One region of the Agrobacterium sp. DKPNP3 genome, then DNA from elsewhere that is predicted to be linked to it. Evidence: predicted binding sites of a transcription regulator. Region 1 holds the regulator's gene; the other holds the start of a gene.
What was found. The regulator LexA, encoded in region 1, represses DNA repair genes until DNA is damaged. The targets are predictions, from matches to a motif close to TGTTCNNNNTGTGTTCNG.
Positions count from the first base shown of each region.

Region 2: ruvC (crossover junction endodeoxyribonuclease RuvC) is a predicted target of LexA. The motif match lies at 1,661-1,678, and genes of this name have one in related genera.

Region 1 covers NZ_JBQYSN010000058.1:101-4,549, reverse strand. The annotation lists gene ACUTJJ_RS16045 (ComEC/Rec2 family competence protein) at 1-262, shown strand, start outside; gene ACUTJJ_RS16040 (glutathione S-transferase family protein) at 282-959, opposite strand; gene lexA (transcriptional repressor LexA) at 1,216-1,938, opposite strand; gene purU (formyltetrahydrofolate deformylase) at 2,164-3,009, opposite strand; gene ACUTJJ_RS16025 (ABC transporter ATP-binding protein) at 3,123-3,788, opposite strand; partial or broken gene ACUTJJ_RS16020 (ABC transporter ATP-binding protein) at 3,845-4,449, opposite strand, start outside.
Region 2 covers NZ_JBQYSN010000103.1:5,474-9,922, reverse strand. The annotation lists gene ruvB (Holliday junction branch migration DNA helicase RuvB) at 1-379, opposite strand, end outside; gene ruvA (Holliday junction branch migration protein RuvA) at 462-1,079, opposite strand; gene ruvC (crossover junction endodeoxyribonuclease RuvC) at 1,107-1,619, opposite strand; gene ACUTJJ_RS21480 (methyl-accepting chemotaxis protein) at 1,867-4,176, shown strand; gene ACUTJJ_RS21475 (LLM class flavin-dependent oxidoreductase) at 4,318-4,449, shown strand, end outside.

The sequences.
Region 1 (4,449 bases):
CGTCATTGTTTCCCAAAGAACCTCGTTTTCACACTGCCGCTCAGGCGCGCTGCTTCTCAATCGCGGCATCTTGCGCCGCATTGGTTCAGTGGAGATCAACTTCGCGTCAGCCAATCAGCCGGGCGTCGTCGAGAAACTGCGCGCTTCGACCGCAGGCATGAACCGGCCGTGGAGCGAACATCGATATTACGATTGGAAATCTGGTCGCTACGAGCATGAGCTACCGGAAACGATCACGCGTCTGCTGGCGGCGTCGCAATGATTGCCGCCGGCAAAGCGTCTCAAGCCTTCGCGCGCAGATCCGCAGTCAACTGACCGATGCTGGCGATTTCGGCTTCATGCGCCGGGTCCCGCCACATTTCTTTCAGGCCTGCCTCATACCATTCGCGCATGGCGGGCAGGGCGAGCAGGCGATCGCAATAGGCCTTTGCTGCGGGGGATAGATCCGCACCGTAAGTCTGGAAACGGAATGCCACGGGGCAGAAGAAGGCATCCACTGCCGTGAACTTCTGGCCGGCGAGATAAGGACCACCGAAGGTCGAAAGGCCTTCGCTCCATAAAACATCGATACGCTTGATATCAGCTGCCAGCCCGGCATCACCGCCGTTTGGCGTGACACGAATGCCGACCGACATGGGGTAGAGATTGCGCAGCGACGAAAATCCCGCATGCATTTCGCTTGCCGCCGAACGCGACCAGGCTCTGGCCTGCTTGTCGCTTGCCCAGACCCCTTGATGACGCTCGGCGAGATATTCCGCGATCGACAGCGATTCCCAGACCGTCACACCCTCATCGACGAGGCAGGGGACCTTGCCGGTGGGAGAAAAGGTGGAAAATGAGACGCCTTCGCCAAAGGGAACGAGTTTCTCTTCAAAGGCAATACCGAGCGTGCGCATCAACACCCATGGCCGCAGCGACCAGGAGGAGTAGTTCTTGTTTGCGATATAAAGATCGTACATGGCGTGTCTCCTGACTGTGTCGCAGTTTTATACCAGCGACGTTGCGGCGAATATCGCAAAGAATCCATCGCACTCATAAAGCCCGTTGATGGGTGAACGACATCATGCCGAATTCGTGCCTTGACCCTTTCAAAAGCACCTTCATCGCTTCAAAAGAAAAAAAAGCGCATCAATCCACCGGAATGACGCGCCATTCATCTTGAAGGCTAGATATGTCTTGCCAATCGATCCGCTTTTATCCGGACCGGCGGCGGCATCAATGATAGCGCCGGATAAGCCCCACCAGCTTGCCCTGAATTTTCACCCGATCAGGCCCAAAAATGCGGGTCTCGTAGGCCGGGTTTGCAGCCTCCAGCGCGATGGACGCGCCCTTGCGGCGGAACCGCTTCAGCGTCGCCTCTTCATCGTCCACCAGCGCCACAACGATATCGCCCGGATTGGCCGTATTGCCATTGCGGATGATGACCGTATCGCCATCGAAGATGCCGGCCTCGATCATCGAATCGCCCTTGACCTCAAGCGCGTAATGTTCACCTGAGCCTAGCATGTCCACTGGAACGGCCACGTCATGTGTATTGTTCTGAATGGCCGAGATCGGCACACCGGCAGCGATCCGGCCCATGACAGGTACGGTCGCCGCACCTGCAATGTCATTTGCGGGTGCCTTGGGAGCAGGGGGCGGCTCCGGCGTTTTCGGTTTGCCGAGACTGCCTTCGATAACGCTCGGTGAGAAGCCGCGCTGCGGCCTTGCGCCCGGCGTATAAGCCTCCGGAAGCTTGATGACTTCGAGCGCTCGCGCCCTGTTGGGTAGCCGGCGAATAAACCCGCGCTCTTCGAGCGCCGTGATCAGCCGGTGGATGCCGGATTTGGAAGCGAGATCGAGTGCATCCTTCATTTCATCGAAGGAGGGCGGCACGCCGGACTCTTTCATTCGCTCATGAATGAAGAGAAGCAATTCCTGCTGTTTGCGCGTGAGCATGAGGAAAACACCCTTGAGAATCGTCGCTGGAGTCGCGAAACAAATACAGAACGAACACTATATGTTCCATATGTGTTCCGCAATCCCCTAAAATCTGGTTAAGCTTCGCTCGGATTTACATTTCGCAAATTGGAGGTAACCAAAGCTCCAGAAGTCGTTCCCAGGCGAGGCCCCGACGCGTCCCATTTGTTCCGCGTTTCAGGTCAGGGTGTAGATCGAGCTGTGCTATCGCGCGAAAACGACCGTCTTGTTCTTGTTGAGAAGCACCCGGTCCTCAAGGTGCCATGAGACCGCCCGGGCCAGCACGCGTCGCTCGATGTCGCGTCCCTTACGGACCAGCTCATCCGGCGTATCGGCGTGGCTGACCGGCTCGACGTCCTGGCAGATGATCGGCCCTTCATCGAGATCGCGGGTGACGTAATGGGCCGTTGCACCGATCATTTTGACGCCCCTCTCATGGGCTTGGTGATAGGGCTTTGCGCCTTTGAAACCAGGCAGGAAGGAGTGATGAATGTTGATGCAGCGCCCGGATAAGTATTCGGAGAAGTTGTCCGACAGGATCTGCATGTAGCGGGCAAGAACGACGAGGTCGGTGCCCGTTTCTTCGATGATGTCCTTGATGCTTGTTTCCTGTTCGGCCTTGTTGTCTTTTGTCACCGGCAGGTGATGATACTTTATCCCGCCCATCAGCGTGAGGTTCAGGGCCTCGCGGGGGTGGTTGCCGACGATGCCGACGATCTCGGCATTCAATTCGCCGATGCGGTGGCGATAGAGAAGATCGCCGAGGCAGTGGTCGAAGCGGGAAACGAGCAGCAGCAGCTTGCGCGGCGCACCTGCTCGACGCAGCGTGGCGTCGAGAGCGAAGCGATCGATCTCCGCGGCAAGTCCATTGCGAAAGCCTGCCTCGTCGCCGGCCATGGAGAAGGCGACACGCATGAAAAACATGCCCGTTTCATGGTCGTCGAATTGTTGAGCTTCATAAATATCGCCGCCATGCTGTGCGATGCGGCCCGAGACCGCAGCGACAATTCCGCTTCTGTTGGGGCAGCGCAGCGTCAGGACGTAATTCATCTAAAGCCTCCTGGAAGATGGAGTTGCGGTTGGACTGCTGTCATAGCGGCGCCCACGCGGAGCCACGCCCCGTTTCCACGGGGCCGAGCGTCAGCACGAAGCGGTCGCGGATGTCACTGGATGGCGTGTTCGCCCGGCCCGAGATAACTCGCCATCAGAGCGGGATCGACGGCGAGTTCGGAAGCTGGGCCTGAGCGGCGCACTTCACCAAGTTCGACGAGATAAGCTTCGTCGGCAATTTCGAGCGCGGCGCGGGCATTCTGCTCGACCAACAGGATGGAGACACCGGTTTGACGCAGGTCGGCGACGATACGCAGGATTTCGGCGACAATCAGCGGTGCAAGTCCAAGGCTCGGCTCATCGAGAAGCAGCAGTCTCGGCCGGCTCATCAACGCCCGCGCGAGCGCCAGCATCTGCCTTTCGCCGCCGGACAGTGTTCCGGCGAGCTGCTTGCGGCGTTCGCGAAGGCGCGGGAAGAGTGTGTAAACAGCATCGCGTGTCTCGTCGCGCTCCTGACGGGAACGCAGGAAACCGCCAAGTTCGACATTGTCCTCAACCGTCATCGAGCCGAATAATTCTCGCCTTTCCGGCACCAGGCAGAGGCCGGCGGCAACGCGGCCCTCGATCGTCTCGGGCACCGGCGCGCCGTCGTAAAGAATGGTCCCGCGCGAAGGCACGACACCCATGATGGCGTTGAGCAGCGTGGTTTTCCCCGCTCCGTTCGCCCCGATGACCGTGACGATGCTGCCCGATGTCATGGATAGCGAGATGCCGTGCACCACTTCCGCCCGGCCATAGGCAACGTGGATGTCTTTGATGTCGAGTAGATGTCCGCTCACGCTGCCCCCCCAAGATAAGCCGCGATCACGGCCGGATGTTGCCGGATTTCAGCCGGCTTGCCTTCGGCGATCAGGGTACCGAAATCGAGCACGACGATGTGGTCGACCAGCCCCATGACGAAACCCATGTCATGTTCGACAAGCAGGACGCTAACGCCCTCGGCGCGCAGTTTTTTCAGCAGCGTCGCGAGCTCCTGCTTTTCCCCGTGGCGCAGACCGGCCGCCGGTTCGTCGAGTAGCAGCAGGGTTGGGTTGAGGCAGAGCGCGCGGGCGATTTCCAGAATTCGGATCTGCCCGAGAGCGAGGTCGCCGGCGGGGCGGTCGCGATGGGCACCGAGACCGACGCGATCGAGCTGATGCGCGGCTTCCGCAAGCAGAGCTTGCTCCTGTTGTCGCTCCAATCGCAAGAAGCTTCGGAAGACGCCGGCATTGCCGCGCAGATGCGCGCCGAGAGCGACGTTTTCGAGGACTGACATGGTCGGAAGGACCTTGGCGTGCTGAAAGGTTCTCGCGATGCCGCGTTTGGCGATGAGCCGCGGATTGAGGCCCGAAAGCGTCTGTCCCTGATAGGTGACGTCACCGCCCGAAAGGTCGAGGATTC
Region 2 (4,449 bases), on a different contig from region 1:
CGGGATAAAGGATTTCCTCCACCGCCGGATTGAGACGATGGATTTCATCGATGAAGAGAACGTCGCGCTCCTCAAGATTGGTGAGAAGCGCCGCAAGATCCCCCGCTTTGGCAATGACAGGACCGGATGTAGACTTGAAGTTGACGCCGAGCTCCTTCGCCATGATCTGTGCCAGCGTTGTCTTGCCAAGGCCAGGCGGGCCGACGAAGAGCACATGATCAAGCGCCTCGCCCCGATTCTTGGCCGCCTCGATGAACACTTTCAGATTGGCGCGAGCCTCTGCCTGGCCCGTAAAATCGTCCAGCGACTGCGGGCGCAGCGTGGTGTCGATATCCTCGCCGCGCTTCTCCGGGGTAATCAGTCTCTCCGCATCGCTCATTCAGGGCATTCCATTGTTCTAGTCGAATTCCTCAAGTGTCGCCGCTATAGCATGACTATCGCGACAACGCGCTTCACGAAATTTACCGCGAAAGCTCCTTGAGACCGAGCCGGATGAGCTTGGCGCTATCGCCGCCCTCCCCGCCATTTTTGAGCGCAGCGGCAACCGCATTGGCAGCCTGGTCACGAGAGTAACCAAGATTTGTCAGCGCTGATACGGCATCCGCGACCGGCGCGGAAGCGACACCTTCTCCAAGCTCCTGCTTGAGCCCGATGGAGGCGGAAGCGTCTCCCGCAAAGGCCGGGGCCTTATTGCGCAACTCGGTCACGAGGCGCACGGCCACCTTCGGCCCAACGCCCGGTGCACGCGAGATCATGGTTTTGTCTTGCAGGGCTATTGCATTGGCAAGTTCGGAAGGCGAGAGCGTGGAAAGAACGGCCAGCGCCACCTTCGAGCCCACGCCCTGCACGCTTTGCAACAGGTTAAACCACTCCCGCTCCAGCGCCGAGAGAAAGCCGAAAAGCTTCAGCTGGTCTTCACGCACATAGGTTTCGATGAAGAGCACCACAGCCTCCCCGACAGAGCCGATTTTCGACAAAGTGCGCGCCGAACAATAGGCGACGTAACAGACGCCATGCACATCCACCAGCACGTAATCCGCCCCGATTTCCTCGATGCTGCCTTTCAGTTTTCCGATCATGATGCCGCCCGCTCACTAAAAATGAAATTAACCGGCTGCCAGAAGCCGCCGCATCCTGTCACCACCGCGATTATGCGCGTGGCAGATGGCGATGGCGAGCGCGTCCGCCGCATCGTTACCCTTGAATTCGGCCTTCGGCATCAGGATTTTCAGCATCATATGAATTTGTTGCTTTTCCCCATGCCCGACGCCGATCACAGCTTTCTTGACCGCATTGGGCGCATACTCGAAGACAGGCAATCCGGCGCGCGCCGGCACGAGCATGGCAATGCCCCGCGCCTGACCGAGTTTCAGCGTCGCAACCGCGTCCTTGTTCACAAAGGTCTGCTCCACCGCAGCCTCATCCGGCCGGTAGCTGTGTACCACTTCAGCCAGCCCATCATGCAACTGGCAGAGCCGGGAGGCGAGGTCCATATCACCATCCGACGTCACCGTACCGGAGGCGACAAATCTGAGGCTGTTGCCGAGGGTGTCGATGACACCCCAGCCGGTGCGCCGTAGCCCGGGGTCGATGCCGATGATCCGAATCGTGTTTTGCATGAGGTACCTTATCTTTCTGGCCCCGACCCTGCCAGCGATAAGTGAACAAAACGACAACATTCATTATATTTGCAGTGCAGCATTTACCACTGTTTAAGTCACGTACCGCATTGTTCGCCCACAAAAACGAAATGGGGAGCTGCGGCCATGACGAGCCGCGGCGCAATATGTTCGCCAAATCAGCCGTCCAATGGCGCCTGTCATCCGAGGCGCGGGAACTGATCCGGCATTGGGGGCTGCATCGGCCATGCTCAACCGTTTTCATTCTATATCGACCAAAGTCCTGATTATTTTTTTAGCGCTGATGGCGATCTCGACCGGGACGCTCACGCTTCTCGGCTACCAGAGCAGCAGCCACGTTCTCGAAGAGCAGGCATCGAAGTCCATGGAAAGCGTCCTCGTCTTCCGCGGCGACATGCTTCAGGAACGTCTCGAGCAGCTGAAAACCCAGGCGGATTCCATCGCCAAGATCGAATCCCTGCAAATGGCGGTCGTCTCCATGCGAAGCGGCTGGGGCACGGTTCAGAAAAACTCTGGTGACGCCAAGGCGGAGCTTCAGCGCGTTTTCGTCAAGGAAAACCCCTTCAGCGAGAGGGAAAAGCTGATCAAGCCGGAAAACCCGAGCGGCTTTTATTATTCAACCCATGAAAAGACCCAGACGGACATAGCCGGTTATCTCAAGGGAACGCCGTTCAGCGACGTGCTCTTCATCGATCCGGCCGGCACTGTCTATTACTCTTATCTCAAGGGGGCGGCCTTCGGGGAGACCGTCAATAACGGCGTCTGGGCGGAAAGCGGTCTTGGCGCCGCGTTCGCGCGGGGTGCTGCGAATGCCCAAAAGGCCGTGGACGATGTGGCTCAGACGAGCTTCTCCGGCCTTCGGATCGATGCCGCAACAAACGAGGCGGGCATTTATTTCGGTGTTCCCGTGGTCAAGTTCGGCGCCTTCAAGGGCGTCGTTCTTTTCCGCGTGAAGGAGGATGTCTTCAGCCAAATCCTAACGAAGGGTGTCTCGGCGGGCAGCTCCGAGCAATCCGCAATCATTTCTGCCGATGGCAAGGTTCTCGGTGTGGAGGGCAGCAAACTCGTCAGCCTTGATCCGGCGATTTATGGATTTCACGGGCAGGCCCTTAACGCTGCGGGCATGACAGTCGCCACGATCGAACGCGCCGATGGCGTGGCAAACGCCTATGCCCGACCCTTTTCCTTTGCGGGTGAAAAATATCTTGCAGTGGAAAGCATGCTGCGCAGCGAATTGAATGCCGGGTCGATCTCGATTGCCGGGACGCTCGCTGTCATCGGTCTTTGCGTTCTGGCTGCAATGTGCGCGGCAACGGCCTTCTTCGCCCGGCGTCTTTTCGCGCCACTCGAAAAGCTTGCAGGCCTGACCGGCGAAGTAGCGGCAGGCCGTCTCGATGCGGAAATCGGAAATCAGGACCGCAAGGACGAGATCGGCCGCATGGCGCGGGCGCTGGGCAGTTTCCGTGAGAAGCTCATTCTCCAGCGGGAGATGGAAGAAACCGCTTCGCGCACACGAGAGGAAGCCGAAACGGCGCGTCGCGCGCATCTGGCGGAACGGGAGGCAGAGGCCGGAACTCTGCAGATGGTCGTCCATTCGTTGGATGAGGGGCTTGACCGGTTGGCGAATGGCAATCTGGCTTATCGCATAGAGACCGTTTTTCCGGCTGATCTTGAGAGTCTGCGCCACAACTTCAACACAGCCCTCGCCCGTCTGAGCGAGACCATGGAAGCGATTGGCGGCAATTCCGCTGCCGTGCGCGGCGGCTCGGAGGAAATGCGCGTAGGAGCCGATCAACTTGCGGAGCGCACCGAAAGACAGGCGGCTTCCATCACCGAGACGGCCAGCGCCATCAAGGCGATTACCGAGGCCGTCCGTGACCAGATCGAGCGCGCCGAACAGGCCACGCGCATTGCGCGCGACGCCAGTGCGGAGGCAACTGCATCGAGCCGCGTGATGGAACAGACGATCGCCGCCATGGAAGCCATCCAGACGTCGTCGCGCCAGATCAACCAGATCATCGGCGTCATCGACGAAATCGCTTTCCAGACAAATCTTCTGGCGCTCAACGCCGGCGTTGAAGCGGCGCGCGCAGGAGAAGCCGGCAAGGGGTTCGCAGTGGTCGCGCAGGAAGTCCGCGAGTTGGCGCAGCGGTCTGCCGCCGCGGCAAAGGAAATCACCAGCCTTCTCAAACGCTCCACCGACGAGGTTTCCGCCGGCGTCACGCTGGTGGAAAAGGCCGGCGCATCACTCACCGGCATCGGCAAGCACGTGCAGACCATCAGCGCACGTATTGAAGAGATCATGGAATCCACACGAGAGGAGGCGCACACGCTGTCGGAAATCAACAGCACCGTGGCAAGCCTCGACACCATGACCCAGCAGAATGCGGCAATGGTGGAAGAAACGACGGCAGCCATTCACAGCCTTGCTTCCGAGGCAGGTGAAATGGATGGCAGGCTCGGGCAGTTCGTGCTGCCTTCCACTTCTGACGCAGCAATGGCGAGAGGCGGCAGTCAACTCAGGCGCGCCGGCTAAGACAGAGCCGCCGGCACAAAATCGGGGCCCCTTCGGAGGCCCCAATTTTTTTGAATCATCCTTCAATTCTGCGCGACCTGTCTGGTAAATGTCGCCATCCGCCTTACATCCGCAGCAACGACTTATTGCAGGAGTGTCGGCATGATCCCTTTTTCCATTCTCGACCTGTCGCCGATTGGCGAAGGCGAGAGCGTCAGTGCGGCGCTTGAAAATTCCCGCCGCATGGCGATCAAGGCAGAAGACCACGGCTACAATCGCATCTGGCTCGCCGAA